One region of the Sporanaerobacter sp. PP17-6a genome, then DNA from elsewhere that is predicted to be linked to it. Evidence: riboswitches for the same ligand, from Rfam matches in the RefSeq annotation. Region 1 holds a riboswitch; the other holds the start of a gene.
What was found. A riboswitch is a leader RNA that binds a small molecule or an ion and turns the genes downstream of it on or off. The one in region 1 is predicted to bind cobalamin.
Positions count from the first base shown of each region.

Region 1 (9,889 bases):
CTATATAGGTGATGAAGAAGTGAAGACGAGGGATAATATAACCTGTAAAATTAGGTTGAATATTTAACATGTAAATCCTTTTGAAAGGGGGGAATGTTCAAGAGAGAAAATTATCCGTGATACACGGAAAGGGCGGCGCCGTATCATGGAAAGTAAGAAGCCGCTGATTAACTTAGTTTTTTCATCTTATTAAAATAAAAAAAGGAGTGTAGAAACAATGATAAGAAGGAAACGACAGTTGTTGTCAATAGTCCTGGTAGGGATCATGATGTTGGCCTCTTTTCCATTTTTCGTATTTGCTGAAGATGTTGGGCTGGATATACAGCAAAATGTAGAAACAGGTGCAGAAGCTCCGGAGAAAGAAGAAACGGAAGGTGAAATCCCTGAGGAACCTGAATCGGAGCCGGAAACTTTTGCTGCCGCTTCGGAAGAAGAAGTTCCAACTCCTGAAGAACTGGGATATGAATTTGATGCGGGAAAGAGAGAGATTACGAAATATACAGGGACTGAAACGGAAATTGTCATACCCAGTGAATTTAAAGTAAATGGGGAAGTAATTCCTGTTGAAAGTATCGGTACAGATGCTTTTAGTAGTTGTACAACCTTAAATAAAGTGACTTTAAATGAGGGGTTAAAAACAATAGGCGTTGGTGCATTTCAAGGAACGGCAATAGAAGAAATAGATATTCCGGGAAGTGTTGAAATTATCGATGAAAAAGCCTTTTATAGTTGTGTAAACCTAAAAGAAGCGACTTTAAATGAGGGGTTAAAAACAATAGGAAATGGTACATTTCAAGGAACGGCAATAAAAGAAATAGATATTCCGGGAAGTGTTGAAAGCATCCGTGAAAAAGCCTTTTATAGTTGTATAAATCTAAAAGAAGTGATTTTAAATGAGGGGTTAAAAACAATAAGCCGTCTTGCATTTGGTTCTACGGCAGTAGAAGAAATAGATATTCCGGGAAGTATTGGAAGTATCGATACCTCTGCTTTTTATAGTTGTACAAGCCTAAAAGAAGTGACTTTACATGAAGGGTTAAAAACAATAGGCTATGGTGCATTTCAAGGAGTGGCAATAGAAGAAATAGATATTCCTTCAACTATTGAGAAAATAGGGAGTAAAATATTTGATAAGGCAAAAATACAAAAGATAACGGTTTTAAATAAAAAAGAAAACATAGATATTGCGGAAGATGCTTTCCCGGCAGAAATTGAAGTTGTATATAAGGAGGATGAAGTGGAACCGGGAAAACCCTAGGAACCTGAGAAACCTGAAGGACCAGGAAAACCCGATAATTCAGACGACTCGAATTCAAATACGTCGAACGGTTCGGGAAAAACAACAACCGATTCGGATAAATCGACATCGACGGAAACAAAAGAAAGTGTAAAAGAACCGTTGGAAGTGGAAATACCCGTAGGTTTGAAAACCGAAAAAGAAATAAAATTAGAGAACGGAAAAATCAAGATTTCACCGGACACCTTTGGGGTAAAAGTAAAGCTTACGGCTAAGCAAGACGGTTCGACTTTGGAGTTAAATGCTGTGGATGAAAAAGGAAATACTGCAGAAATTAAGAAACCCATAGAGGTTCAAATAGCATTTGATGGAGAAGTAAAAAATCCTGACAATGTAACAGCAGTACTGATAAATGAAGACGGAACCGAAGAGTCTGTAGGCGGAGTTTATGATGAGGCGACTAAGACTATAAAGTTCTTGACAAACAAATGCGGAAAATTCGTAGTAAAAGAAGGAAGTAAGGAATTTAAAGATACGTCGGATGTGGAATGGGCGAAATCTGCAATAGAGTCTATGACGGTAAAGGGTATAATAAAAGGGAAAACGGAAAGTGAGTTTGTGCCATCGGATAATATTACAAGAGCGGAATTTGCCGCATTGGTTTCCAGAATGTTGAAATTAAATGAAAATTCAAATGGAGACATTCCTTTTGCGGATGTGGATAAAGATGAATGGTACTATGATTCGGTATCTGCAGTATACCAGAGTGGCCTGATCAACGGGAAATCAGATACGTCCTTTGATCCGAAAGGGAATATTACGAGAGAAGAAATGATTAAAATAATAGGAAATATATTGAAAAATAAATCATATGACAATAAAGATGAAAAAGCATTAGATAGATTTGAAGATAAAGATTCCATAGCATCATGGGCAAAGGACTCTGCAGCCATAGCAGTTCAGAATGGAGTTGTCGGAGGATTTGACGGTAACTTTATGCCGAAGAAAAATGTAACCCGTGCTGAAACCGCAGTGATGTTATATAGATTGTATGAATTGATCATGAGATAAATAAGGAATCCCGATTCGAGGATTGACCTTGAATCGGGATTCCTTATTTAGTAATGGGTAATGTAAAATAATCTGTGCTTTTGTGAAAATAAATAATTTTCTTTGTAATCTATTAGTTGTTATTTATACTAATTATTGACAAAAATGAGTGTTATTTTATTATAATGTTTACATAAAATATTTTACATTACTTTTTTAATAATTGGCATATATTGTTTATATAAATTATTTATTCTGTAATTCTTTTATTTCTTTTTACTTTAACTTCGGCAGTTCCAAAAAGTGAATCTGAAGGTCTTCGGTCAGCGGAAAATATTTATCCTTTTCCAATATCTTAAAACTGCTGTGAAGCTTTTTATTTTGAGGAATCATATCATAATCCGTTATATTCACGGATATTGTTTTCTTTAAAGCAGAATAATCTTCCGATTTGTTTATATATTTTATCATGTTATTCAGAATTTTTATACCGAAATATTTTAAAAATATCAACTGTTAAAAAGGAGAATATTTGACGATCACTTCGTGTTTTTCTTTTTATGATGTTGTTTATAATCAAAATATGTTATATAATAAAGATAGATTTGAAAGTAAACTATTGAAATAATTGAATATTACCTTTAGGTTCTCTGTTTTTAGAGATTAAAAGGGAATCAGGTGAAAATCCTGAGCGATCCGGTCACTGTAAGTGGGGAGCGGCCTTTCAAATATACCACTGAAAATTTTATTTTTGGGAAGGGGAAAGGTAACGTTGAGCCATAAGTCAGGAGACCTGCCTATATGGGGATAACGTTAACCTTCCGGGATTGAGGTAAAATGAAATTTATTATAAAGTGCTGACTGTTAAAAAGTCTCGGATTCTATGTGAAACCGGGGCTTTTATTTTTTTAGTTATAAAGAGGGGGAATATTAATGAAAAGGTTCAAACGTATTTTATCATTATGTATAATACTGACAATGATATTTACTAACGGGAGTTCTTTTTATGGAGAAATCTTTCGTTCTAAGGATTTTCCGAAGAGTATATCATATGCACAGGACAATTTAAATACGGAAAATCCTACAGATGAAGAAAACAGCGTAATTTCTGAGAAATCCAACAAGGAAAATACAACAATTCCGGAGAAGGGAGAGGAAGGAACGGAGGATACCGTGACTTCGGAAGAATCCGAGGAAAACAAGGATATTGTTCCTAATGAGGAGAGTCAAGAAAAGTCCGAACAGAATGATGAAATTAAAGAACAGTCGGAAGTGTCTGAAGGGATAAGCTTTGATAAAGATACATTTTCGGCAGAGGAAAATATAACAGGAGCCATAAATTATCCTGAACATAAAAACGAAAATGTGGATGTAATTTTTTATGATAGCTATACCGGAGAAGATAAAGGTTCGGTAGGCAATGTAACATTGGATGACAACGGGACAGGTAATATTGACATTTCGATACCGGGAGATCTTGCATCCAACGACATAAATGACAATATGTATGCTCTGAAATTTGTCATTGGAGATTCGGAGCTGTCCGTCAAAAAGGTAAATGTAGATTTCAGCGGTATGGTTAAATATGATAAAGAAGAAGTTTATGCTTCTAGGGATAACAGCATTGCCGTTTCCATAGATGAAAAAATTTTTAATGAGAATTTAAAAGTATATCTGGTAAATCCGGATAATGATGAAACAATACTGATTGCGGAAAAACCAGAGTCCAAGGATATGATTTTATCCGTTCCTGAGGATTTAAAATGGGGGAAAGCTCTTTTAAGAATAGAATCGGATTTGGAAACCTATACTTTGCCTTTCCCACTGAAAGAAAATGTTCTTCTCCATGAACAGACCGAAATACCCGAAGGGATAAGCTTTGATAAAGATATATTTTCGTCAGGGGAAAATATAACAGGTACTATAAATTATCCCGAGCATGTAAACGAAGATGTTGATATAATTTTTTATGATAGCTATACCGGAGAAGATAAAGGTTCGGTAGACAGTGTAACATTGGATGATAACGGGACGGGCCGTATTGACATTTCAATACCGGGAAATCTTGTATCCAACGACATAAATGACAATATGTATGCTTTAAAATTTGCCGTTGGTGATTCGGAACTGTCTGTCGAAAAAGTAAATATAGATTTTACTGATATTGTTACTTATGATAAAGATAGAATTAATACCTATGATGATACCGGAAAATTTGCCAATGACAGCATAACTGCCACTATAAATGAAGAAATTTATAACCCTGATTTAAAAATATATTTGGTTAATTCTTATACGAATGAATCAAGACCAGTAGAAAATACTGGTTCGGATATAGAGATATCTATTCCTGAAGATTTAAAATGGGCTAAAGCCGTTCTGAAAATAGAATCGGGCTCGGATATTTACACTGTACCGTTTCCGCTGAATCCGATAGTTACTTACAATAAAGGCAGTGTAGGCGCAGGAGAAAGCTTTGTTATAAATTTAAATATTCCTGAAAAAGCCAATAGCACTATTACTTATGTAAACATTATAGATACAACAGATTCCTCTTCAAAATTGAAGATTATAGGAGACAAACCATCTTTAGATAATGAGGGCAGATATACTTCCAATGAAATTGTTCTCAGTGATGAGGTATTAAAATATGGAACTCCGGGATTGAGGATTCGTTTATCCTCTCCAACCAAAGATTACTATGTTCCCTTTATCAATGTTGAAAATCCCGTTTCGAAATTTGATATAGGAGAAAACAGAATATTTGAGGCCAATAAGGATACTATAACGGCTGATATCGAAGCTACTGATTTAGCGGGAAAAGATTTTGAATTGGTTATTAAAGGTGAAACCGAAGATGGAGAGGATGAAAACAAGACCTTAAAGGAAGGACAATTTGACAGTAGTGGGAAAGCCAGTGTAGAGATTTTTCTAACTAAAGATATAAAGCCACTCAAATACGACTTAGTTCTTGAATCGGAGGGAATCGAGTATAAGCAGATTCCCATAAGAATAGTATATAGTCCTATGACCTTTGAGGCGGACAGATATGATCAAAATAATTTTATTCAGGGAAAATTCTATGCGGTATATGGTGAACCTGACTCTGAAGACGGATATGAGCCGGTTGATTCTTATAAAGCAGTATGGGGAAAAGATGTTGAATTTAATATAAATGTAAATTTAGGAGAGAAAGTCAACAAAGATTTTACTGTCACGCTGTCACCAGCGCTAGGTAGTGGAATAGAAACAGATGAAATTGAGGTTTCCGGCAGTACAGATTCTAATGGACTAGCAACTGTAAAGTTTACTTTGCCTCGTGATTTGAAATTAAGGGAAGACCAAGGGTCTACCAATTATTTATTTAATTTGGTTGTAGATGGCGAAACGTTATATAGTACAAGTTTAGAATGGGTTTTTTCCGTAAGAGAGTATTCGAAAATAAATAAAACAACTGACGGAAACAAATTGTATGTGGAACTTAATACTCCGGCCTGGGTTGACGGAGAAGTTACCTTGTCTCTCAATAATGAAAGTTCGGGGCAGGGAATCCCAATAGACGGAAAATCCATATATTCTTTAAATTTAGACGAAAAAGGGAAATATGAAGGAGAAATTCCTCTTCCCGACAAACTCGAGGGAGGTTCTTATAGCCTCCAGATAAGATACGGGGAAATTTATACTGCTGCTCTACAAGTACGCTATACGGCGGATATCACGATTAGTGTAGACAGTCTGATATTTAAGGATACCACATTTGACTTGAGCGTTAGATTAGATAGAGAGTCTTATAAAGGGAAAGAATACGAACTCAAAGTTTATGATTATATAAATAGGAAATATCCGTTGATTAGTGGGGAAGAAGTAGTGTTATCCCAAGGGATTTTGGAGGGCAATATTAATACAGGATTAAATACTCCCGAGAACATGGAAAAACTGAACCAACTTCCCAGCGGAAAATATGCTTTGGAGTTTTCAATTGATGGTGATAAATATTACGGATATTTTACATTGCTGGGCAGATTCGTAATTAACAAAAACTTTATAGTTGAGGGAAAAGAAACGGCAGTTGAGTTCCAATTCGGAGTTAAGGGTATTAATCCAAATACAGATTATAATGTATATTTATATAATGCCAATAATGAACCTGTAACGGATGAGGGAGGAAATCCGATAGGCATTGAAGGGAAGACTTCATTTACCAACTCAGGATATAATTCCGGAAGTATAGATATTCCTTCTACATTGGAAAAAGGTCTATATAAATTTATCTTAAAAATAAATGGGGAGGAATATCCAGCTTCTTTCCAAATAAGTGATGCTATTATTGATGAAGTGAGAAGTACTGTTGATGTCCTTTCCGACGTGGTACTTACTAATCATTACAGCATGGACTGGGTGTCCGTGGGAGTGAACAGGGCAGGAAAGAGTCTTCCGAGCAGTTATTTGGAATCGACGGAAAACTATATTGTAATGAATAAAGGAATTCTTCCCAACATAACAGATTACGAAAGAATAACTTTGGGAGTTACGGCAGCGGGAGGAGATCCTACCAATATAGGCGGGTATAACCTTATAGAAAAGATATATAACGGAGATATAGAAGGACAAGGGAACAACGGAGTTGCTTTCGGACTTATAGCAGTGGACAGTAAAAAATATGATATCCCAGCTGATGCAAAGTGGAATAGAGACAGGATGATTCAGTATCTTCTTAATAATGAATGTACAAATGGCGGTTGGCAATTAGCGGGGAAAGGAACAGATCCGGATCCCGATATGAGCGGAATGGTAATGACTGCTCTTGCACCCTATAACAATAAAGATTATCCTCAGGTACAAGCTGCCATCGCAAGAGCCGTAGATGCTCTTTCACAAATTCAAAGACCTGAAGGAGGATTTGTTTCTTGGGGGACGGTAAATTCGGAATCATGCTCTCAAGTGATAATGGGACTTTGTACCAACGGGGTAGATCCGACGGGACCTGAATTTACAAAGAATAAAAATTTAGTGGAAGCCCTTTTAAGCTTTAAGACTGCTGATGGAGGAATAGCCCATACGGAAGTAGGTGGAAGTCTGGCAACTAACGGTATGGCATCGGAACAGGCTCTTTATGCATTGGATCAATATATATTCTTTGTGGAGGGCAAAGGCTCCATTTACGACTGGACTCATGATGATGAAGATGAACATGACAGAATTGAACTGGGTAAAAAAGTAAAAATTTCTCAAGACGGTAAAATGTATTTTGCCGGAGGGATAGATGCTGAATTTCCTCAATCCTCATATAATCCCGATTCTTCTACTATAATGGTTTCAGATGTGACGGATTCAAAAAAACCGGGAGAAGAGAGTTCCCTAAAATTACACGGAAAGATAATAGAAATTTCTCTTGAAGGTGTAGATGAATCGGATGATATTTTACTTAGAATGCCTGTAAATTCAGGAGAAGATTTAACCAAATCCGCCATATATATTTTTAACAATGCTTCCAACAAATTTGAATATCTCGGGAATGATGTTTCCAATAAAAAGTTAACCGTAAACATTACCAATAATTCTTCAATATACGGAGTATTCGGGGATGAAACAAAACCGACGGGAGTAAAATTTGATTATGAAGTAAGTAAAAATAAAGTAACATTAAAAAATATAACGGCAGTAAGCCAATCGGGAATAAAGTATTTTGAAATCTATAGAGACGGCAAATATTTAGGAAATGCCGAGGGAGATTCTTTTGTTGATCCCGATGCCTTAAGTTATAATACGGAATATAAATATAAAATAAGAGCAGTTGATAATCTTGGAAATATTTCGGATTTTAGTGATGAAATCATAATAAAAACTAAAGATATAAATGATCCGACGGATCCAAACAATCCTAATCCTCCGGCGGATCCTAACGATAAAGAAGTTACCGTACAGATAAGAATTGAGGGATATGATCATACGGTAGTACCTATGAGAGATATAAAGGTATCAAGATTCGGATTGGATGATTATTTAGGACCGGCAAGCGGAAGTTCCGCCACACCGTCAAAAGGCTGGGGAAAAGAAAAATTCAAAGGATCTACTGTTGCCCATGCTACGATAAAGGCTATGGAAGCTGAAGGAGTTGATTATGATTATCAGGACTATGGTTGGTCTCTGTATCTTGCCATGGTGGACGGAGACAGGGAATTCGATTACAGATCTACATCAGGTTGGATGTACAGGGTAAACGGATGGCTTCCCAACTATGGATCCAATGCATATTATCTTAAAGACGGGGATGTAATAGAATGGTATTTCGGTGCCTATGGGTTTGAAAATTGGTATACAAAGATTTCCACCAACAAAACAAGTGTTAAAACTGGAGAAGAGGTAACCGTAACTCTCACGGGAGAGGCAACGGATTTAAACGATGAAAGCGGAAGAGGACCTACTATAAAAGAGAAAGTCGATAATGCGGAAATATACGTAAACGAAAGTGCATTTTCGGTAGATGGTGAGCCTGCAGTTACTGATGAAAACGGAAAAGCAGTATTGAAATTTAACAGCCCAGGGACATATTATGTATCGGCAGAAAGGTTTAGCGGAGAAGGTATAAGGAATATAGTCCGTCCCGTACCTGTAAAAATAACGGTAACAGGGGAAGAGATACCTCAGAAAGAAGTTATCAAAGAAGAGGAAGGAAAAGAGCAGGTAAAACCGATAAAGAATCCCGAATATGAAATAGAATACAAAACGGTAACAGATCCTAATTCCACGGAAGATCAGATATTAAGAGCGGTGGAATCGGCAGCAGGGAAATTAGCAAGAGACGGAAAAGAGATAAAAGAAGAAAAAACTGCATTAAAGATAGCTCAAGATATGAGAGACGTACTAACAATAATGAATAAAGCAACAGATAGGATAACTACAGAAGAAGGGATAAATATAATATTATCAAAGAATACGCAGATACAATCTATACTTATTAGAGCATCGGAAAAAGCTAAGTTGCAGGAGAGCAGAAAAGAAATAGAAGAAACTTCGGAAAAGGTACTGGAATTTGTACTCAAACTGATAAACAAAACACCATCGGAAACGAAAACGGAAGAATTAATAAATGAAACCATAACAAACCAAGGTAAGATAGTCAAAAATATAGGAAAGGAATATGGGAAGAAAATAGAAACAATATCTGCAAAATTAGTAGAAAAAGGAGCAGAAAAACTTTCAAGAGTAAAACTTTCAAAAGACGAAAAGACGATAGGAGAAGATTATATAAATAATAAATTTATAACTACAGCAAAAAAAATAGACCAAAAACTTAAAGAACAAAACATAGAACCTACAAGGAACATACAAAATAAGGAAGTAATAGAAATAGGGAAAGGACAGGAGTATGAAATAGGACTGTTCATAACAAAAGAAGCATTAAATAAAGCTAAAGAGGAAGGAATAGAAACAATAGAAATAAAAACAGAACTGGGGATAGTATCCTTATCTGAAGAATTGATAAACAGAGGTGAAAAATTAGATATAAAAATTATTAAAATAGCAGATGGAGTAGAAATATCAATAAAAGATGAGGCTGGTAAAGAGATAGTGCTAAACAAGCCAATAGAAATATCGATT
Region 1 is NZ_FMIF01000009.1:31,660-41,548, reverse strand. It holds gene PP176A_RS04675 (leucine-rich repeat domain-containing protein) at 218-1,258, shown strand; gene PP176A_RS04670 (S-layer homology domain-containing protein) at 1,406-2,308, shown strand; gene PP176A_RS04665 (PD-(D/E)XK nuclease family transposase) at 2,564-2,758, opposite strand; cobalamin riboswitch at 2,915-3,102, shown strand; gene PP176A_RS04660 (S-layer homology domain-containing protein) at 3,221-9,889, shown strand, end outside.

Region 2 (23,251 bases), on a different contig from region 1:
ATTCTCTCTTTTCAGTAGGGTCATTATCTCCATAAAGTGTTATATTGCCTTCTTTATCTATAACAGCTTTTATTTCCATATTCATTTCCTTTTGTTGCAAATATTCATCATAGTATGTTTTATAATTGGGATCATTCTTTTCTTTGGCTTCCTTAATATAACCTACAGTATCAGGATCTTTATCATAATTCTTATATATAATTTTATAATTTAATACCCCTTCCACCGTATCATCTTTAGCATCTTCTTTGTAATCCGTAATTTCATAGGAGATTAATTCATAGTAGGGTGAAAATGTATCTTTTGCTTCTTTCCATAGATAATCTTCTATTTTTTTATAAGAAGCACTTTTTGTGTTTTTACTCTCCGTAGTATTATCTATAGGACTATCATCTATGCTCTCCTTTTGTCCAATATCCTTACTACATGAAGATAGTATAAAGACTGTTATAATACATAGTATCATGAGTAAATACTTTTTTTTGTTGTTTTTCACTTCACCGATGGCTCCTTTCTCCATAAAATATTATTTCATTTTTCGGTATCTTTCTAATCTATCCCTTGTATTTCAAAATATTTTGATTCAATACCGTCTTCAACAAATGTTTCAATTTCAGAAAATCCGACTTTCTTTAACAAACCTATTGAACCATAATTATTAGAATATGTAAATGCTCCAATTTTTTCTATGTCAAACTTATCAAATATTTCTTTTAAAAAAGTGTTTGCAGCTTCTGTTGCTATGCCTTTGCCCCAGAGTTCTTTTTCAAAGATGACAACACTTATCATAGCTGATTTCTCATCGCTTTCATCTATGTTATAACACCAGATATCTCCGATATATTTTCCTTTAAAATAAATTACTTTGCCGTAGCTCAGAGCATCTTCTCTCAAAGACTCTTTAAACAATATCAATGCTTTTTCTAAAGATTCAATACTAAATGGAAACAATCTTCTTATTTCTTCGTCTTGGGTTTTCTCCCAAAAAGTAATAACATGATCCCTTGTTCTTCTTTTTAATATTATATCCATAAATATCACCCTTTCATCAATATATGTCAATTTTTCCTGACTCTATCGGTATGTATTTTATAATTATTAACAATATCTGATACCTCAACTCTTTCATATAAAAACTTCGAAGATTCCGTACCGTAAATCCACTGTCTGAAATATTTTGTTAAATTAATGCCTGATATTTCTTGAGGTCAATAATGCTAACTTGCTGAGTTTTTCTAAGCCCTAATATAAATCTTTCTTTATTAAATGCATCCTTGCAAAATCTCTTTCTTCATAATAAACTTCACCTAAGTCAATATAGCCCTTTTCTTTGAACCAGTTAAGAGTTCCATTGGGAAAAACAACATATTCCGACACTATTGCAACTAACGATTTATAGTTTAAAGATGATAACTTTTCTTCCAATTTTTTTAATGGATAACTTCTAAAATCATGCTCTTCTCCCGAAAGATAAGAACAAGTTAAAAATGCAATATCTTTGCCTTTAATTATCGGGTATGGAACAGCCAATGACGGTACAAATTCTGCCCCGCCTACACATTTATTATTGTAATAATGCAGCACTCCTAAATATGGCAAGTTGAACTCTTTTCTTATCTGCTTAATCCATTCAGCCTTACTATAACAGCAACTTGTTTTTTGAGATGGAGCACAGCAAATACATGTGTCAAAAATATTTTTTTCTGTAAGCATCTCAACATTTCCTTTTATTATATGTTTACCTAAATCAACCTTATAAGGCTTATTTTCTGGGATATTACCTTCAGCTATAGATTGAATTGTACTTAAAGAAATAGGCCCGTTCCACCTAATTTTATTATCAAATACAACCAATGTCGGAGAATACATATTCATTCTTTTAGCTATATCGTATTCTTTTGAAATATCATAGAAACTAATATCGTATTTTCCCTTACACATCAGTTTATATAACAAATTTCTTGCTAAACTATTATGCGGACACTGATCAGACCAACAATATAAATCAATCTTAGTCGTAACTATTCCCCCTACCATCTTCCGTTAAATTTTGATTTCCCTTATATTATGTTTTTTAAAGCAACTTTTGAAATTCTTATTTTATTCTATCATATCCGCGGACTCTTTCTACCCTAATTATTGATAAAATTATATTCTAAAATTAATTCCACAGTCTTAGTTTCACCTCTTTTTAACAATCTTCAATTTTGCCATAAGTTCAGAATTTTCAGTAAATTTACTGTAATATTTACATAAAAAAAATAATAGCTTCATTTATATGATTTTGTGATATTTTATCGGACAATATTAAACAGATGATTAACTTATTATTATTTTTAAAAATTATAAATCCTCCTTTGTATGGTTTTATATTAATCATATTATACCAAATTAAGGAGGGCTTTGCTCATACCACTATTATGTATGGAACAACCTTTGTGTTGTTCCGGATTTTATAGAGCTATGCTGTTTTTAAATTCATAATTTTTATTTTCTATTATATTTCTTATTTCAAACCAGTCTGATACACGGGTAATATTATGGAGCAAAGGTCCTTTGTTATAGTTACAGTCCACAAGGAGCACTTCAAATCCGGATTGAGCAAGTTGAATTGCATTTTCATATCTGTCTTCTATAAATATATCACAGTTTAAAGCCTTTGCAGTACTAACTTTGTTATGGCTTCCCAATAATGTCAATGAATCCATTGGTATTTTATAGTGGTCAAACCATATATGAGTTACATATTTCATTCTTTTTTCTCTGGCACTGACAAAGTGAATATTGTGTTTTTGGTATAAGCTATCTATAACATTTTTTGCACCTTTTCTGATTCTGCATTCCAAATGTAATGCTTCCCCATATAAATCATAAAATAAATCATAATCAGCTTTATCTACTCCTAAAATTTTATATATATCATATACAGTTACATCATTAGGAGTGATTGTAGTATTGAAATATCGATTTACTATAGGAATCCAATCATATGCTTCAGTAACAGTCCCATCAATATCAATGCATAAATTTAACTCTTTCATTAATTCACCTCCTTTTATTTTTTGATTATACACTATGAATATAAAGATATTTTTAATAAAATATTAAATTTAAGTAAACTTATATATAAAAAAATTTCTATTAAAATACTAATAAACTAAGGAAACCTTTTTTGAGACCCATTTACGCAAAGTATAGATTGCCGAATTGAAGATTTAATCAAAAATTAATTGATGACTTCAGTACTACATAGTATAATATGGTAAGTAATGCACAGACCTGTTATCTCAGTATCAACAAAAAATTAATAAATAAGACGGAGGCTTAATTATGTTAAAAGGAACTAATATAAGAATAAGGCCATTAGAAAAAGAGGATCTTGATTGTTTTTATTTGTGGTTACAGGACCAAACACATCTCGGAGAATTTATGGATATGCAAATGGTGTATAAAGAACAGTTTTTCGAATTATTCAATAAAAGTATAGGGAATCCTTCCAGGTTTTATGCAATCATTGAAGATAAAGAAGGCAAGCCATTAGGCGAAATCAATTTTATAAGAGTTTTGGGCAGTAGTACAACCCTTGAAATTGGTTTACTCATTGCAGAAAAATCGGCAAGAGGAAAAGGAATTGGTACAGAATCTTTAAGACTTTTTGTGAATTATCTTTTTAAGACTCAAAACATTATGAGAATTCAATATAAAACCAGAGTTGACAATATAGGGATGAAAAAGATTGGTGAAAAAATCGGATTTCAGCAGGAGGCAATATTAAAGAAGTATGAATTTGTACAAGGTGATTACAGAGACTTTTACTTAATGGCTATTACGAGAGATAATTGGAAGTTAGATGAATAAAATTAAGAAGTTAGAAACCATAATAAGAGGCTGTCGCATTAGCGGTTGAAAACTGCCGGTGCCCAGCCATGCTTTTCGTTTTAAAGAATGTAGATTAAAACCAGCAGTTTTATGATAAGCTCAGAATTTTTGGCCGATCTTCCTTCCATAATACTTATCCGTAGTTCAAGTAATTTTGTTATAAAACTTAAATCTATGGAATTATTTATTAATTTTAGTATATGATTTTGAGGTATTTTATTATATAATATTGAGTAGATGCTTAACTGATTATTTTTGTCTTTAAGCATAGTAAATCCTCCTTTTTGGTATGGTTTCTTATCAATTCCATTATACTAAATTAAGGAGGATTTTGCTTTTCATATTTAATTGATTCTAACTATCTTACATATTATTACATCGTTTTTCAGTGATCTCAAACCGTCCCCTTGTGCTGCCCATGTTATTGTAAAACAGCTTCTTCTATTGTCGAACCGTATTTTTCCTTGAAATAATCCTGAAGAGATTTTATCTCTTCTGCTGCTTTTTCTGCGGCAGAGTCCCATCTGCCCGAACTCTTCATTTTTTCGGTAACATCATTATGGTCCCCGTCTTCCACTTTTGATAGCTCATCTTTTTCTAAATCATAATAGTAGTAATATGCCGTTCCCATTGCGGAAACATAATAATATTTTTCTACAGTATTTGTTGAATAATCAAATTTGTAATAATCTTTAGTTTCATTTCCCTTTAAATCGGTCTTTACAAAATCGGCATAACCGTCTTCACCCTTTTTAATCGATATATTTAGGCCTGATTCTTCAAAAGGACTGTTTTTCAAGTCCAAGTACACTAAAAGACCGTCTTTCTCCTCAAACTTTGATTCCTTTGGGGTATTATCTGCAGGTACATTACTCTGCTCATTCTCATTTTTATTCCCGCAGCCTGACATTATACCCATTGCTAATACAACTATCAATAATAATATACTTTTTTTCATACCATTTTCCTCCTTTTTATCTATTTATATCAAGCAAACTTTTTATACTTGCATTAATATCCGTCTTTGATATTTGACTGATTTTTATATATTCGCTGTCCATCTTTTTTGCTAATTCCTTTGCAAACCCATATTCAATATAGTTTCTTTCCGTATCGATTACCATAGTTTTAATGCCTTCATTCCTTATTTTTTCTCCCATGATAAAGGCATCTTCCAAAGCATTTTCCGATTTCAGAGGAACATTTGCCTTCCCGTCGGAAACTATAATAAGATATTGCAAAGAATCGGGATTTTTTATCTTATCTGCTTTAAGAACCTGATATGTGCTGTAAAGCCCTGCGGCTAAGGGTGTTTTCCCTCCCGTAGGCAATTTTTTGAGGCATTTTTCGGCTAAGTCCACACTTCTTGTAATATTCAATAGTACTTCTGCCTTATCTTTTCTGAAGGCAATAACGCCAATATTGTCCCTCTTCTGATACGCATCTTTTAATAATGAAAGCACCGCTCCCTTTACAGCTCCCATCCTTCTCTTTGCTCCCATAGAGCCGCTTGCATCTACCGTAAATAAAATCGTTGCCCCTGTATGTTTCTCTCTGACCTTTTCTCGTATATCCTGAGACTTTATGCATATAGCCATCCCCTTTTTATCCCTGTTTCTCTGATTACAGGCCGCTACCCTAAGAGTGGCATCAAAAGCTATATCCTTTACTTTTCCCTTAGGCATCTTGTACTTTACATATCTTCCTTTACTGCTATCCGTCTTTACTTTGGCTCTCTTTCCCGAACCTTTATTGCTGAATTTTTTTCCGAAGTCCATATTAATATTTATCTTTTGCTTTCCGCCTACAATGTCCTCTATACTTTCTTTTATTCCTTCTTTTTTAGTATCTGAAGTCATATTTTCTTCTTCAGGTAAAGGTTTCTGAACTGTATCGCTATCCTCCCTCGGAGAATTTTCGGTATTGTTTCTTTCCATTCTATTATCATCCATAGATGTTTCTGACTCTTCAAGAGGTGTCAATTCTCTTATTCTATGAGGCAGTACATAAGATGCTGCTTCTTTAATATCATCTTCCATTATCCTATTTCTTTGATTAAAAGCCGCTATAGCTTTGGCGGTTTCAATTAATATTATATCTGCCCTGTGTCCCAAACAATTCCCCTGCTTTGCCAGGCCCACTGCAAATCCGTAATCCTCATCCTCTACTTTAATCCTCTTTATTATTTCTTTGCCCATATCAATTATTTCTTTTATCTTTATATCTTTCTTTTCCCATTTTAAACAAAATTTCTTAGGGTTCTTTTCATATTCCAACCGCCTTCTAATAATTTCTGTTCTATTCTCTACATTTGTTTCTCCTTTAGCTTCCACATACAAACCGAACTTGTCCAACAACTGAGGTCTTAAAAGACCTTCTTCTGGGTTCATGGAACCTACCAATATAAATTTTGAAGGATGGCTATATGATATTCCCTCCCGTTCTACTACATTAATTCCGGTGGATAAAACTTCTAAAAGTATATTTACGATATGCTCGCTTAATAAGTTTATTTCGTCAACATACAATATCTGATTATGGGCTTTATATAGAATTCCCTTTTCAAATGTTTTTTGCCCATCATTTACGGCCTTTTTTATGTCTATACTTCCCACAAGCCTATCTTCGGTAATATTTAAAGGCAGCTCCACTACATCCATAGAATCAATTATATTTGAAAATCCTCTTACCAATGTAGACTTAGCTGTCCCCTTTTCTCCGCTTATAAGAACCCCGCCTATGTTCGGATTAATTATATTCAGTATCAAAGCCCTTTTAATCCTATCCTGACCCAATACCGCCGAAAAAGGAAAACAATTGCTAAACATAGTTAAACCTCATTCCTTTCCGTTTACAACACCGATTTTTCAATAATATCATTGATTCTGTCAAAATCAATGACTCCCTCCTCGAATGGTTTTTTTCTCATTCTATGGGGAAGGGACAGCTTTGCGGCTATAAAAAGATCTTCTTTATCTACCTTTGTATCTCCTCTGTAAGCAGCATTGGTTACTGCTGCCTTCATAAAAGTTATATCCGCCCTATGACCGTCTACTTTCATGGCTATGGCAATTTCTGCTGCAACACTTAAGCATCCTTCCGAATAAACCACATCATTTAATATTTTCTTCGCATTTTCCATCCGACCGGCCAATTCTTTCTGTTCATTTTCATATTCTTTTACGAATTTTTTGGGATCTGCCTCGAAACTAAGTCTTCGTTTAATTACTTCAACCCGTGAATCAACATCTCTTTCACCCCGTACATCCACCACAAGTCCAAACCTGTCTATGAGCTGAGGCCGCAAATCCCCTTCTTCAGGATTCATGGTTCCTATCAGGACAAATCTTGAGGGGTGAGTATAGGAGATTCCTTCTCTTTCAATGGAGTTAACCCCCATAGCTGCTGCGTCTAACAGTACATCAACCACATGGTCATCCAAAAGATTTACCTCATCTACATATAAAATATTTCTGTTGGCTTCCGCCAAGATTCCCGGTTCAAATCTTTTCTCTCCTTTTTTTATTGCCTGCTCTATATCCAATGTCCCCACAACCCTGTCTTCCGTGGCACTGACGGGGAGGTTAATCACTCTCATTTTCCCTTTTTTGATTTTTCCGGTTTCTTTGTTGAAATTAGCCCTGCAGTTTTCGCACCAAAAGCTATCATCATTAGGGTCACAGGAAAAAATACAGTCTGCTATTTGTTCCCTCTCAGGAAGAATATCCGCCAGTGCTCTTACTGCCGTAGATTTTGCTGTTCCTTTCTCCCCTCTTATCAGAACCCCATTTAAACGAGGATTTATAATATTTAATATCAAAGCCTTCTTCATATCTTCTTGTCCCACTATAGCAGAAAAAGGATATATCAACCCGTTGTTTTCCATATATATTTGCATCCTTTCTTTATAAATTCTCTTCAATATTGCCCTCAAGTTCCAAATAGAGCTCTTTAATCTTGTCTATCTTTTCTTTATCCGCCTTCCAATATCCTCTGTTGTAATACTCCGTCATCTGCTCAAGTATATCCATATAAGCGAAGGGATTATTCTCAATAAGCCTTTTCCTAAGTTCTTCATTATCCACATAGGAATCATACATATCCTCATAAATCCACTCTTCCACACTATTTGTAGTTGCCGCAAGGCCTAAAACATTTTCAAATCTGTCGGCAATTTTCTGAACGCCGTGATATTTGTGCTCGAGCATTCCGTCAATCCATTTTGGGTTTAATACCCTTGTCCTTATTCCTCTTTCTATGGATTTCTCCACACTTTCGCTGAGAACCCTGTCCCCTGTCGTATCGGTTATATACATTTTGGCTTTTTGCCCCTTTACCATTTCCACTGATTTCGATAATCCTCCGAAGTATTCGTAATAATGATCCAAATCCGTAATTTCATATTCATGATTGCTTCTTATTTGAGAAATAATCTCTACGGTTTTCAGGTTTTCTTCATAAAGCCCTTCTACTCTTTTACCATGAACCTTTCCGTTATACACATGTTGCAGACTGTCTATATAAGCTTTCCCCAACTGTTCTTCTTTTTCCCAATTTTTTGTTTCTATTATCTTGGTTATTCCCGTACCGTAGCTTCCTTCCTTAGGGCCGAATACCCTGGAAATAGCCAGTTCTTTTGCTTCCTCTTCATCATAGCCTTTATCAAGAAGCTTTTTGTATATTCTTTTTGAATTCCTTTTGAAATAATTTTCCTCATCACTTTCGTCCGATTTCCAAAGCCTTTCAAATATCTCATTAAGGCTTACTATCAAATTCGGAAACATGTCTCTGAAAAAACCGCATATATTTATTGTTACATCTATTCTGGGCCTTTCCAGTTCTTCAATGGGAATAATGTCATATTTTGGATCCCATTCATTGCTGCTCTCCGAAACCCTGACCCCCAGATAGGCTAAAATCTGGGAAAAAGTTTCTCCCTGAGTCCTCGAAGTTTCGAGCCCCCACAGCACCACGGCAGTAGATAAGGGATAGGAATTCTCTTCTTTTTTATAAGCATCGAGAGTATTCAAACATATCTTTTCCCCTCTCTTATATGCAATTTTAGTGGGTATAAGCCTGGGATCAAATTGATACAGATTATATCCTGAAGGCAATATTTCAGGATGCCTGTATATATCTCCCGCCAACTTTGCAGGATTATACTTTCCCTCCAATACCCTCATCAAGCCTTCCATTTCATAATTTTTTTGAGATGATTCAATAATTGTACACCCGTATTCCAAGGATTTTATAAATTCATCTTTATTATTTTCATTTATATATTTTGACTTTTTCAGCTTTCTATTTTCAAAATAATAATCAATAATTTTTTCTGCTTCTTCATCAATCTCTCTTATAGTCTCATACTGATCATTATCTAAGAGAGCATCTAAACTACATCCGTTAGCTCTTGTAATTAATTCCCTGATGCTTAAAATGCCGTTTCTGTTGTACCTCAGCAGACCTTTTGCATATTCCCTCGCTTCTTCAGGGGTATACCCTTTCCCGAATATATGGAGTCCCTTCGGTATGAGGCTTTTCTTCATTCTGTATAATTCTCCTTCTATATTATCGAGGTTCTTCGGCATATTAAGTTTTTCAGCCAGCTCCCATATACTTGATAATATATCATCGCTGCTTTGGGGAGCTAATGATAAAGACTGATGATAATTGTCTATCATTGATATTAATCCCGCAAATTCTCCGTAAAGTTCCCCTTGTACAAATACCGGCGGCTGATAACTTATTATATTTGCATAGGATCTTCTTTTAGCAATGGTCGACTCAGAGGGATTACCGCAATAATATAAATATATATGAGGAATATCCGATAGAAGCTTGTCCGGATAACAATTTCCGCTCATACCGCATTCCTTTCCTTTTAAAAATTCCAAGGTGCCGTGGGTTCCCACATGAATGATTGCATCTGCTTTGAATTCGTCTTTAATCCATTTATAGAAACCCGAATACTGATGATGGGGAGGCAAGGTTTTATCATGATATACTTTTTCAATTTCTTCATGTACTCCTCTCGTGGGCTGCAATCCTATAAATATATTCCCTTCAATTATCCCGGGAATCAAAAACTCATTATTATCGTTGACCATTATACTGCCGGGTGACGGTCCCCATTCCTTTATTATGTCTTCATAATCAGAACTTTTCTTTAATTCTTCTCTATATTTTTTATCCGGATATTTAATCATTTTTTCCCAACTATCACTGTATTTCCCTGAATTAACTATACCCCCGGCAGTAAATATCCCCATGAGTTCTTCTTTAGTGAGAGGATTTACTTTATAACCTTTATCTTTTAGATTTTTCAATATATTTTCAACAGATGAAAATGTATCTAAAAATGCTCCTCCGAATATATTACTTTCTCCAGGAGGATAATTATAGCATATAATAGCTATCCTTTTATCTTTATTTTCTTTTTTTCTAAGATTGATATATGACCTGATTCTGGATATCAATTTGTCTACTCTTTCTTCTATTATCACAAGTTCATCGGTTCTAATATCAAATTCCATGTCATATCTTGGCTCTGTCATAGCCCCGACAGGATATGTTTCGATACATCCGTCTAATTCCGGCAGCATAACGGAAATCATCATTTCTGATGTGCTGCAGCCCTGTATTGATTCTTCCCATTCCTTAATCCTTCTTCTTGACATAAAATAAGGATGAAAATACGGGACATCTGCTTTTTTTAGCAGATCTATACCTGCTTGAGGTTCTCCGCCCATGGGACCTGCTCCAAGCCTGAAGGACATGAAGTTCAGTATTATATCCACAGATGTTTTGGTGGATTTTAATATCACATCTTTAATCTTCTTTTCATTCTTTGTAAATGCTCCTGAAATTGCAATAGGAATGACATTTGCAAATTTCTCAATTCTTTTTTTGATTTCTCCGACACAGGACGATGTATCTACAGGATATTTATGGCCGTAGAAAAGAATCGCTACTGTGGGTTTTTTAATATCAAAGGGAAAGTCCTTTTCATACTCTTCATAATTTTTATAAAATCTCATAGTCTCAGGATTACATATACCAACTTCTTCTACTTCCCTCGGTTCCAGCAGTCTCGGTATTTCATTTATATTTCCATAATCCCTCAACATGAGGTAAAGCATATTGAGAATATTTGACTTATCCGCTACCTTAAAATATTTCAGTATACTAAAATAATTTTTCATATCCCTCATCTTGCCCGGCATTATTTTGCCGAGCGTTTCCGCCGTACTCTTCATCTTTTCAATGGCAGCCATATTCATTTTCTTTTTGTTTTTCCCGTCTGTCATGCCCTTCATAGTAAAACTTCCGAGACGCATATACTCTCTTGCGGAACTTCCGTAAGGAACTATATTCCCATTGCAGCTTTCAAGACCTATATATACGCTTTTCGCTATACTTGAAGGGCTTCCCATTAAATCTACAAAAACCAAATGGCTGTTTTTAATATCTTCTGCCATTTTTTTGGATTTTTCATCATTCATCTCTTCTTTTCCGTAATAAAGATTTAAATCAAGAATATTAGGATATTGTCGGTTTATCTCCTTCCCTGCTTCAATTAAGGATTTAATTCCAGGGGTTGATACAGTTATAAAAGTAATCTTCACCATAGGACCTCCCTATACTTTCTAAATGCATTCTTTCGCATAAAATCTCGGTTTTTTCGTATCTTCATCCATTGTTATTTCGGCTTTAACTTTAAAGACTTCTTCAATTGCTCCGCTTTTTAATATAATCCAGGGATCTCCTTTTGCGTATATTGGTGATCGTCAATTATAATGAGTTCGTTTGAATATCTGACCGCATGATTTATATCATGGAGTACCATGACTATAGTTATTTCTTCTTCCTTATTTAGCTTCGTTATGAGATCCATTATCTCTAATTGGTTACATATATCAAGATAAGTAGTAGGTTCATCCAGCAGAAGTATCTCCGGCTTTTGTGCAACAGACATAGCAATCCACACCCTTTGCATTTCTCCTCCTGAAAGGGTATTAATTCTTCTGTTCTGAAGCTTTATCACTCCCGTCTTCTCCATTGCCCATTGAACTATTTCACTATCTTTTCCGTCAACGGTCTCCCACCAATTTTTATAAGCATATCGCCCATATTGAACTAATCTTTTTACAGTTACATCGTTCATCGTATTATTATTTTGATTTAATATGGCTATCTTTTTAGCTACATCTTTGTTTTTCATTTTGAATATATTCTCTCCATTTAAAAAAATCTTTCCCTTTTTAGGTTTTATACTTCTGTTAATGGTCCGTATTAAAGTAGTCTTTCCACAGCCATTTGGACCAATAATAGAATAGACCTTCCCTTTTTCTATCTGTAAATTTATATCCGTTAAAACATCTTTATTTTTATAGCTTACGCTTAAACCCTCAATTGATAATATAATATTCTTATTCATCTTTAGCCTTTTACTCCCTTCTTAGCAAGAATAAAAAGAAAGGAACTCCCAGTACCGCCATTACAATTCCTACCGGTATCTCCATGGGGCTTAAAACAGTTCTTGCAAAAGTATCGCTTAGCATTAGGAGTACAGAGCCAAATAAAGCAGTTGCAGGAAACATGTATCTATAATCGTTCCCAATAACTAACCTTATACTGTGAGGCACTATAAGCCCTACAAATCCTAAAAGTCCCACAACACTTACTGCACTTGCCGCAAGAAAAGCGGCTAAAGCCGTAAATCCAAATCTTGTTGCTTCAACATTTAAGCCAATACCCCGTGCAACATCGTCCCCCAATATCAAAATATTAAGTTTGTCCGCAAATATATTTGCTAAAACAAAACCAATTATAGTGTAAGGTAAAATAGTCCAAACTTCCGGCCAGCTTCTTGATGATAAACTTCCATTCATAAAATTCAATGCTCCATGGACCCGATCACTATAAAAGACCAATATTCCTGAAATCCCTGCGGCAAAAAGAGACGATACAGCTACTCCTGCTAATACTACCCTTATAGTTTTTATGCCGCCTTTCCAGGATAAAAGATATATTATGGAGGCAGCCAACATGGCTCCCATAAAAGCTGCAATAGTCACCATTTTTATATACTGGGGAAAAACGACCAATACAATAATTCCAAATAGTCCTGCTCCGCTGCTTATACCGATTATGCTGGGATCAGCTAAGGGATTCTTCATTACCCCTTGTAAAATAGCACCTGACAGAGCAAGATTTATTCCTACCAAAGCTGCCAATATCATTCTTGGAAGCCTGATATTCCAAATTACCATTCTCTCTGGACTTCCGTCATCCTTAGAAATAACTTCAAATATCCGCTTCACCTCTACCTCAAGAGTTCCTTTTGTAAGCCCTAATATAAAAGATATAAAGAAGAGCATCGCTAAGATAGCAATAACAGTTATTTTAAATCCCTTTTTGTCCCTGAGAGAAATATCATTTTCCATCCTGATGAGTCACCTCTCCATATATTTCCGGATATATACTCTTTGCCATATATTCTATTGCTTCACTATAATAAGGACCTGCATTATATAAGAAATACTGTTGGGGAAGATAAATAACTCGTCCCTCTTGAACGGCTTTTACTCCCTTCCATACGGGGTTACTCTTAAATTCCTCTTCCATAGTCTTTTTGGCCTCTTCGTCATCAGATATCATACTTGTAACCAGAACATAATCAGGATTCTTTTTCACTATGTATTCCACATCCAACGGAGTAGTTTCCGAGCCTATAGTATCGGGAGGCAAATCGGATGCAATATTGTCAAGTTTTAAAATTTTAGCTACATCTCCTGCTATACTATTGTCCAACTTAACAGCAATAGTTTTGGCTGTTATATATAATATGACCACGGATTTATTGTCTTTGGGCAGTTTAGATACTATTTCTTCTTTCTTATTCTTTAGAGCTTCTATCTTTGCTTCAGCTGATTTTTCATTTCCCAGTATCTTGCCGAAGGCATTATAAGTTGCTATTACATCATCATAGCTTCTTATATTAGTAGTAATCACCTTAAACCCAATATCCCTTAATTTATCCGCCTGTGTCCCTTGAGTGCCGGCCTGAGCTATAATTAAATCCGGTTTAAGGGATACTACGGATTCCATATCTATGGAATATACAGGCCCTATCTGTGGAAGATCGTTTATTTCCTTCTTATATTCGGATATCAATTTTAAATTATCTGTTATATTAGACGTACATATGGATTTTCCCCCCAAATCGTACCATATATTTAAGGGGGTGCCTGATAAAACAGCTACCTTTTCCGGTTTCTTTTCTAAGATAGTTTCTTTCTTGAGAAAATCCTTTATCTTTAACGGATAATTATTTCCCTCTACAGTTATGGGAAGGTCTTGAGTATTGCTCAACCCGCCTGTCTCAGTAGTTTTAGTATACCCCGAAACGCTAAATATCAACATAATCACAACTAATGGCAACAATATCCTTTTATAGAACTTCACCTTTTTCATCCTCTCTTTTTATAAAAAAATAAGAACTTCATTAAAGCAATAATCATGGCTAATGAAGTTCTTATAAGCTTATTAAATAATCTTTATTATATAAAATTCAATAAAGCAAAAATTCTTCTAAAATAATAATCAGCTTTCTCCATCCACCGTAGAGTTATTTCTGCTAATAAATAGGTAGGTTTTCTGACTTAAGATTCATCATCTTTTCTGTCTTCCCAGTTTCCCAGTGACATTTAGAAAAGACTCTTCCTTTACAGCGGCGGGACCGTGAGGGATTTTCACCCTGCTTCCCTAGCCCTATTCATTCTTATATTCAATTCTCATCTATTATATTAAATATAGTGATATCAATTGTCAAGACAAATTTTACTTTGCCATCAACGTCTGCGCCAAGCAGCTCTTACGCCAAACACCACTAATCCTATCATCAGCAGGATACCAATTAGCGCAGCGCCGGGTGCGTCATCGGTTTCCCCAATGTAAATGCCGGCAATGCCAATCAATATCCCGATGACAAAGAGACAGGCAGCGATACACCAGGCCTTGCGCCTAACTTTCTTCAAAAAGTCTACCTCTTTATCCGTCGTTGGCGGCAGCGGTATATTGACAGGAGATTTCATCTTTTCATAGTCCGAGCGGCAATCGTCACATTCCTTTAAATGCTGTTCGACCTCCATTTGTACACGCTTTGGGCGTATTCTTTGTATATTTCTTCAATGCGGGCACCCACTACCTCGCCTCCTTTTAATTGATTCTGCTTATATATCCCAAAAACGAATGTTTCGTTACAGAGGGAAAAAATATTTTGAACAAAAGCGGAGAGAAATATTTCTGCAGTCTTACCGTCCCCTTCATGTCTTAAAAATTCTCTGCATAGTAAGAACTTCTAACGAGAGGTGCCGATGCCACTCTCTTAAAACCCATGGATAACGCGATTTCTTTATATTCGTAAAATGTTTCAGGAGTAACATATTCCACTACCGGAATATGGGATTTGCTGGGCTGCAAATATTGCCCCAATGTCAGCATGTCACAATCAACTTCTCTTAATCTTCTAAATACATTTATTATCTGTTCTTTAGTTTCACCCAAGCCTAACATCATACCCGATTTAGTCCTCATATTTGGTTTTGTCTTCTTTACATAACCAAGTAATTCTATAGATCTATCGAATACCGCCATAGGTCTAATCTTATAATATAATTCCGGTACTGTTTCTACATTATGATTCAGTATGTTTGGTTCTGAATTTATGATAATATCTATTAATTCCTTATTTCCTTGCATATCAGGTATAAGCAGTTCAATTGTTACCTTTGGGGCAGTCTTTCTTATTTTCTCTACAACTCTTGCAAACTGATTAGCTCCTTGATCTTCCAAATCATCCCTAGTAACAGATGTAATAACGGCATGTTTTAAACCAAGCTTAGCTACAGCCTTAGCTACGTTTTCCGGTTCCATGGGGTTTATTTTTTCGGGCTTTTTCTTAGTTACATTGCAAAAGGTACAGTTTCTGGTACAATTTCTACCTAATATCATAAATGTGGCAGTTCCTCTTTCATAGCACTCCATCCTATTAGGACAATTGGCTTCATTGCATACGGTATTTAAAGAAAGTTCTGAAATCAAAGAGTTTACCTTACCTGATACATTTCCACCTTGTATTTTTACTTTAATCCATTCCGGTTTTTCTAAATGCATTTGTTATTCCTCCGTATTTAAATTTATATCCAGCAGTCCATTAATAAATTCATCTGTTGATAATCCAAGGATATAGTCATTAATATCTAAATTATCCTATTTCAGCCACATCTATTCTTCTGCAATCCTGCCGATAACCTCCGCTGCTTTTTTTGCACCCCCGGATAGTTTAAGGCTTTCTGATAATTTTACGGCATTTTCCTGATAAGAATCATATTCTAGAATCGTCTGCACCGCTTCTTTCATATCTTTGGGGTTATCATTTTTTAAATAAACTCCGGCACCTAAAGTCACAACTCTTTCAGCTACCATGCGTTGTTCTTGATGCTGGGGAAATAATACCATCGGTACGCCATAATATAAGCTTTCGTTAACGCTGTTCATTCCGCTATGTGTTATAAAAACATCTGTATTTTGTAATACTTTTATTTGTTCAACCTTGTTCTTTATTTCAAAATTCTCAGGTATTTCTCCCAACGATGAAATATCCGTGCTTTCGCCTACGGACATGATAACATCAAATTCGCCATCACCAAATGCCATCAAACATTTTTTATAAAATTCATTATTTTTATTGTTTACGGTCCCAAGGGAAATATAGATAAGTTTCTTATCACTATTTCGTGGTCCCGCCAATATATCGGAAACAGAAGGACCCACAAAAAAATATTTATTTGAAAATGTGTTCGCTAACGGTTGAAACTCCTTTGAAGTATACACAATAGTGTATGTTTCATTGTCATTTTGGATGAGAGAAATAAAATTATCAACAGCATATCCATAGTCATTCAATTGTTTAATTTTTTTCTTGATACGATGCATTCCTTTAATCATCCGTACCATTTCCATTAAATTTTGTTTCATCATCTTTGCGGTATATTGGTTAAAAGCAAAGGAAGTGGTAGAGCAAACATATTTTATATTCAGTTTAGCTGCAAATAATTTTCCCCAAAAACACAAAGAATCTGAAACAATACAATCAGGATGAAATTCATTTAGTTCTTTGCAAACTTTCTCGTCTAAGGCTATAGTAGTATCCACTGTCATTTCAATAAGCGCTGCAAAATCCTTTCCTATTTTTTTTTCATCTTCAGCCTTCAGTTCAGGTACATACTTATCACATTCAATATATTTAGCACCTGCTCCTTCTATCTTTTTACGGAACATACTAAAGGAATAGTACCATACTTCATGCCCTCTTTTTGTAAGTTCACGGACCACTTCTATTGTTGGATTGGTGTGTCCATAGGCTGGTATACAAAAAAATACAATTTTACTCATTTCTCTACCTCTTTAAATAATTATTTTAATCTTTCTTCTTATTCTTCACCTTTATAAACTTCTTCTATGAAATTTATTAATATATCCTTACAATCCGATGTTGCTCCATATAATGCCATCAACGAAATACGATTGTTTATTTCAGGCAGGACTTCTCGCCTTAAAACACCAATATAGGAGTCATTCCTAAAGAAAATACCGTAGTCATAAAACGCCCAGGCGGTGTACTCCATCCCGACACCACATCATTTGCAACTATGATACAAACAGTTAATAAGCCTAATGTTCCGATTAATGATAAAACCCCTCCAATAACAACTTTCTTCATCTTATACCGAACTCCTCTCCCATTAATATCAAACAATATAAGTTTATAACCTCATAATTAAAAGATAACTTTTTTCTCCGAATTATAAATTAAAAGTGCTAAAGTAATAAATGCTACTAATTTTTTATTAAAATCATTTATTACAAAATGTTACAAAGTTTGATATCATTGATTTAAATTCAATTATAACTTATTTACTTTTATATAATCAATATCCATCGAAAATAATTCCTCAATTACTTTTATTTATCTCAAAATATATCTTATAAAAAATTATAATTTTATCAACATTATTTCTAATGATATTTTCATCATAAACGCCGTTTTCACAAACCATTTTGTTAAACATTTTCTCAGCCCTCTTCCATCTATATGACTTTGGAAAACCATCCGCTAATTACCAATGAAATTAAATATATAAACTGATAATATATAAATATACATTATATTTCTTTATCTTGGCTTTAATTTCTTCTGAATTTTCGAAGAACATATTCGGTATCTCAGTAGTAAACTGCTGTAATTCTTTAGATATTCCACATTTTTTTGTTATCTCATCCATGTTTACAGATGAAGCAATAATATTTGTAACTATATTGTAATCTTTATATAACTTATTTGAAACCTTTTTTAAACCATAGACTAATATACTTAAGTTAGAGGTTATAATTAATATTATAGGAAGTAGAGGAGATTTCATATTGAACACTATACACAATCGTCGTTACATAACAGGATTAGATGGACTTCGCGCCTTTGCAATTTTATCTGTAGTTTTTTATCACTTCACCTTTAGTTGGGCTAAAGGTGGTTTTTTAGGAGTTGATATCTTTTTTGTCCTATCTGGTTATTTAGTAACCTCTAAAATTTTATTAACAGGAGAAAATTTTAAAGTAAAAACTTTTTGGAAAGATCGTCTTTGCAGAATATTACCATCTGCTTATTTAATGATTATAGTCACTGTCTTATGGGTAATACTTTTTAACCATAGACTTTTGACAAGCCTCTTAGGAGATGCAATGTCTTCTATTTCATATACAACTAATTGGTGGTTTATTTTTCACAAGATTTCTTACTTTGATAGCTTTGGCTCACCATCTCCCTTGAAACATATGTGGTTTTTGGCAGTACAGGAGCAATTCTATATTTTATGGCCATTTATACTTATAATAGGACTAAAAATCACTAAAAAAATCGGCAAGTTTTCACGTATAGTTTTTATTGGAGCTTTGCTTTCAGCAACTTTGATGGGTATACTTTATGATCCAACTGCCGACCCAAGCCGTGTATATTATGGCACAGATACTCGTGCTTTTGAATTATTAATAGGAAGCTTTTTAGCAACTGTTTTGGCAAACAAGAAACATTTCACTAAGGAAGTTTCTCCGAAACAAAAAAATGAGTTAAAACTCATAAGCATTATTTCTTTTTCTATCTTTATTTTTAGTGTCATATTTATAGATGAATATAATTCCTTTTTATACAGAGGCGGATTATTTCTGTTTAGTTTAAACACGGCTTTACTTATAGCATGTGTTTGTCATCCACAAGGAATTTTAGGTCCTATACTTTCGTGGAAACCTATGCGCTGGATTGGTACAAGATCCTATGAAATATACCTTTGGCATTATCCTATTATGGTCTTAAGTACCCTTATTTATGAAATAGGAAACCCATCATACTTACGTGTCTTTTTTCAACTAATTATTACATGTATTATTGCAGAATTCTCATATCGTTTTATAGAGCTGCCAATACGAAAATTTGGGTTTCGAGAATATTGCCATTACTTAATCTCAGCAAAAAAAACTACCACTATAATATCATTTTTAGTGATCATGTCCCTTGCTATTGGTATTACCAGTATGGCAAAAATAAAATCAAACTTAGAAAAGGCCGAAGCATATTCATCCGAAATAAATACAGCTCAAACTCCCGAAAAAAAAGCTTCTAATAAAAACCTCAATAAAAAGGATATAAAAGTATCTACTGAAAATGATGAAAAAACCTCATCAGCAGAAAATGGAACTTATAAGGATATATTAGCTATTGGAGATTCTATTATATTAGATATTGCTCCAAGCCTTAACGAAAAATATAATAACATTACAATCGACGGAAAAATTGGAAGGCAAATGTCGGAAGCAGCAACCTTAGCTGCTAAGTATACCACATTTAATGATTCTGATAAAGCGGTTATCATTGAATTAGGAACAAATGGCTATTTTACAAATAAACAAATTGATAAATTGCTTGATTCTTTCTCAAAATCACATATCTTTTTAATAAATATTCGTGTGCCACGTTCCTGGGAAAGCAAGGTCAACAAAATCTTAAAAGAAAAAGCTGAAGAACGGGAAAATGTGACATTAATTGACTGGTATTCTACGGCTTCTAAACATCCTGAGTACTTTGACCAAGATGGTGTACATTTAAATTCCAAAGGAGTTGAATCCTTAGAAAGCCTTATTATCGAGAACCTAAAAATATAATAATATTTTACAGTACCAGGTATATTTATTATATATATAGCTTTTACAGCAATTATCTTCCTTTAATTTATAATCCTCAGCTTTTCCTACTGTTTTGCCCTGTGTATCGATATTTTTGTAGATGGATTTATTGAATCCATCCGAAGCATTTCTTATTATCCTAATATACCTAAATCTTTTCGATATCGAATACTAACTTACCATCAATAAAAGTTTTCAAGACCTTAACATTCTTAATATTTTCAGGTTCAATTTCATATATATTTTCTGATAATACAACAAAATCGGCTAATTTCCCAATTTCTATTGAACCTTTAATATCTTCGCTGAAAGAAGAATATGCAGCATCAATAGTAAATCCATGAAGTGCTTCATCAACTGTCAATTTTTCTTCCGGAAACCATCCTCCATTTGGGAAGCCATTTAAATCCTTTCTGGTTACTGCCGAATATATACCAAGCATTGTATCAGGCAGCTCAACGGGACTATCCGAACCCAATGCCACTTTTATGCCTTCGTTCAATAATGTCTTCCAATTGTATGAATTAGTAATTCTGCTTGGCCCAAGCCTAGATTCAGCCATATGAATATCATAGTTTAAGAATATAGGTTGCACATTAGCAACAATGTTCAATTTCTTAAATTTTTTCAGCAGCCTGTCATTGGTAACCTGACAATGCACAATATTGCTTCTTAAATCTCTTTTCTTATATTCTTCCGGTAATTTTTCCAAAGCATCAATAACCATATTTATGGATTTATCTCCTATAGCATGGGAAGCAATTTGCAATCCGGATTCAGTTGCAGTTAAAATCAAATTATCCAGTTCATTTTGTGTGTATTGCGGTATCCCGAAAGTAGAATTGTCATCGCTGTACGGTTCCGATAAATAAGCCGTTCTGGTTCCTAAATTCCCATCAGTTAATATTTTTAGCTGTCCGATTTTAAAATGATCATCGCCAATCCCGGTCTTATATCCTTTAGAAGCAAATTCCTTAATATATTCTAAGGTTGGAAGCAGGCATTGTTCATAGACTCTGATTTTTAGTTCACCGTCTCTGTTCATTTCAGTATACGAATCAATAACATTCTGCCACTCTATTCCCGGTAGCATAAAATCATCAGTGCATAAAGAAGTAATACCTCTTGATAATACATAGTTTGATGCAAGCTTTATATATTCTTTAAACCTATCTTTAGATACCTTAGGCAGCTTAGAGTATACCAACTTCATTGCACTCTCTCTGCAAATACCTGTTGGAACACTATTCTGGTCTATATCAAAAATTCCATTATTTATCTCATGATTTTCCTTGTTGATCCCAATTTCATCCAAAACATTACTGTTTACGACACACATATGATAACATCCTCTGGTTAAACAAATATTATGTTCTTTTGAAATTTTATCTAAGTCATATCTGTTAGGAAGTCTTTTAACATTAAAATAGTCTTCATTCCATCCCTTTCCGATTACCCAGTCTCCTTTCGGAATTTTCTTTGAAGAAATATAATCCTTAACTTTATTAATTAATTCCTCTATTGATTTTGTCCCTACTAAATTACATTCATACAGATTTGAACCAAACATGGCTAAATGCATGTGGCTATCTATAAAACCCGGTAATATGGTTTTCCCATCTGCATCAATTACAAGGCTGCTTTTATTTATTAATTCTGAAATCTCTTTATTAGATCCTATATTCTTAAATATTCCATCTTCAATAAATAATGCTTCTGCTTTTGGATTTCTTTTATTCATTGTATAAATATTTCCGTTTAATATAATTAAATTCATATACACTCACCTTTTATTTTATATTTACTTAGAATAGCTTAATCTGATTGTCTTAGCTTTTAAAAATAGATTAAGCTATTCTAACATTTTAATTTTAGCATCTATTTTCTTAATCTTGAATAGTAGTTAAAAAGGTCCTATTTGTAATTTATATGCCAATATAACCATCACAATGTTTGTAAGAGTTATCAACAAAATCGGTTTCCATGCAAATTTAACCCAATCCTGATATCTAACTTTACACAGCCCAAGTGCAGCTAAAAGAGTACCGGATGTGGGCCAAATATATTGTGTAGCGCCCTCTGCGTACTGATATACAACGACTATAAGCTGCCTGCTCATATTTATTATCTGACCAATCGGTTTTAAAATTGGCATAATCAGCATGGCCTTTCCAGTGCCGGATGAAACTAAAAATTCAAAAGCCATAATTGCGAAGAATAGGATTATTAAAATCCCAATTTCTTCTTTTCCTTCAAGTGCCTGAACTAACGTATGGATAGCGGTATCTATGATTTTAGCATTATTCATTAATACTAAAATTGCATTTGAAAATGCCAAAACAAAGGCTGCAGGAAGAATATTTTTTGCACCTTCCATGTAAATTTCGCATGCTTTATTAGGATTGATTTTGAATATAATTACAATAACAAACGTTAGAATCACATATAAAGATGTTATTTCAGCAATCCCCCAACCTAATTTAAGAGGACCATACCCCTGTAATATCACTGCAATAAGCAATCCTATTAATGCAACAGACCTCTGCCAAGTTAAGGGTAATGATTCGGATTCTTTTTGTGTTGACAATTGATTAATATATTCATCAGCAATTACACTTTTTGTGGGGTCTTTTCTAATTCTTTTGCAATACCATAATAAGTATGAAACGGTTACTATATAAAATAATGTCGAAGCCATCAATCTAAACGAAAAACCTGAAAATATCGGTATTCCTAATATTTCCTGTGATATTCCCACAGTAAACATGTTTAATGCACCACCGCTAAAACCTATAGCCTCTCCCAAGATACCTGCTCCCACTGCAGATACTTTATCATATCCAGCTCTAATCATTATACCTGCGGCTATTGGATATAACGGAAGACATCCATCCTGCATTCCTATATTCCCTAAAATTGTAAAAATTAATAAAATTACAGCCGGAAGTAAACTAATATGATTAGAGAACGTATTAACTAATTTTCCTACACCAGCCTCAAATGCACCTGTTGTCTGGAGAAATTCCAACGTACCACAAACCATTATTATTTGAAAAAATATTGACGCTGCATT
Region 2 is NZ_FMIF01000017.1:11,476-34,726, reverse strand. It holds gene PP176A_RS08565 (hypothetical protein) at 1-496, opposite strand, end outside; gene PP176A_RS08560 (GNAT family N-acetyltransferase) at 550-1,032, opposite strand; gene PP176A_RS08555 (hypothetical protein) at 1,243-2,037, opposite strand; gene PP176A_RS08550 (5' nucleotidase, NT5C type) at 2,454-3,041, opposite strand; gene PP176A_RS08545 (GNAT family N-acetyltransferase) at 3,331-3,858, shown strand; gene PP176A_RS08540 (hypothetical protein) at 3,939-4,148, opposite strand; gene PP176A_RS08535 (hypothetical protein) at 4,301-4,837, opposite strand; gene PP176A_RS08530 (magnesium chelatase subunit D family protein) at 4,854-6,707, opposite strand; gene PP176A_RS08525 (ATP-binding protein) at 6,731-7,765, opposite strand; gene bchH (magnesium chelatase subunit H) at 7,785-11,504, opposite strand; gene PP176A_RS08515 (ABC transporter ATP-binding protein) at 11,624-12,316, opposite strand; gene PP176A_RS08510 (FecCD family ABC transporter permease) at 12,327-13,325, opposite strand; gene PP176A_RS08505 (ABC transporter substrate-binding protein) at 13,315-14,346, opposite strand; cobalamin riboswitch at 14,512-14,671, opposite strand; gene PP176A_RS16055 (hypothetical protein) at 14,733-15,032, opposite strand; gene lipA (lipoyl synthase) at 15,214-16,056, opposite strand; gene PP176A_RS08490 (macrolide family glycosyltransferase) at 16,168-17,337, opposite strand; gene PP176A_RS16230 (hypothetical protein) at 17,498-17,665, opposite strand; gene PP176A_RS08480 (acyltransferase family protein) at 18,367-20,157, shown strand; gene PP176A_RS08475 (amidohydrolase) at 20,327-21,955, opposite strand; gene PP176A_RS08470 (YfcC family protein) at 22,082-23,251, opposite strand, start outside.
Region 2: linked by a shared signal. The riboswitch ahead of PP176A_RS08505 (ABC transporter substrate-binding protein) and the one ahead of PP176A_RS04660 (S-layer homology domain-containing protein) in region 1 are both predicted to bind cobalamin.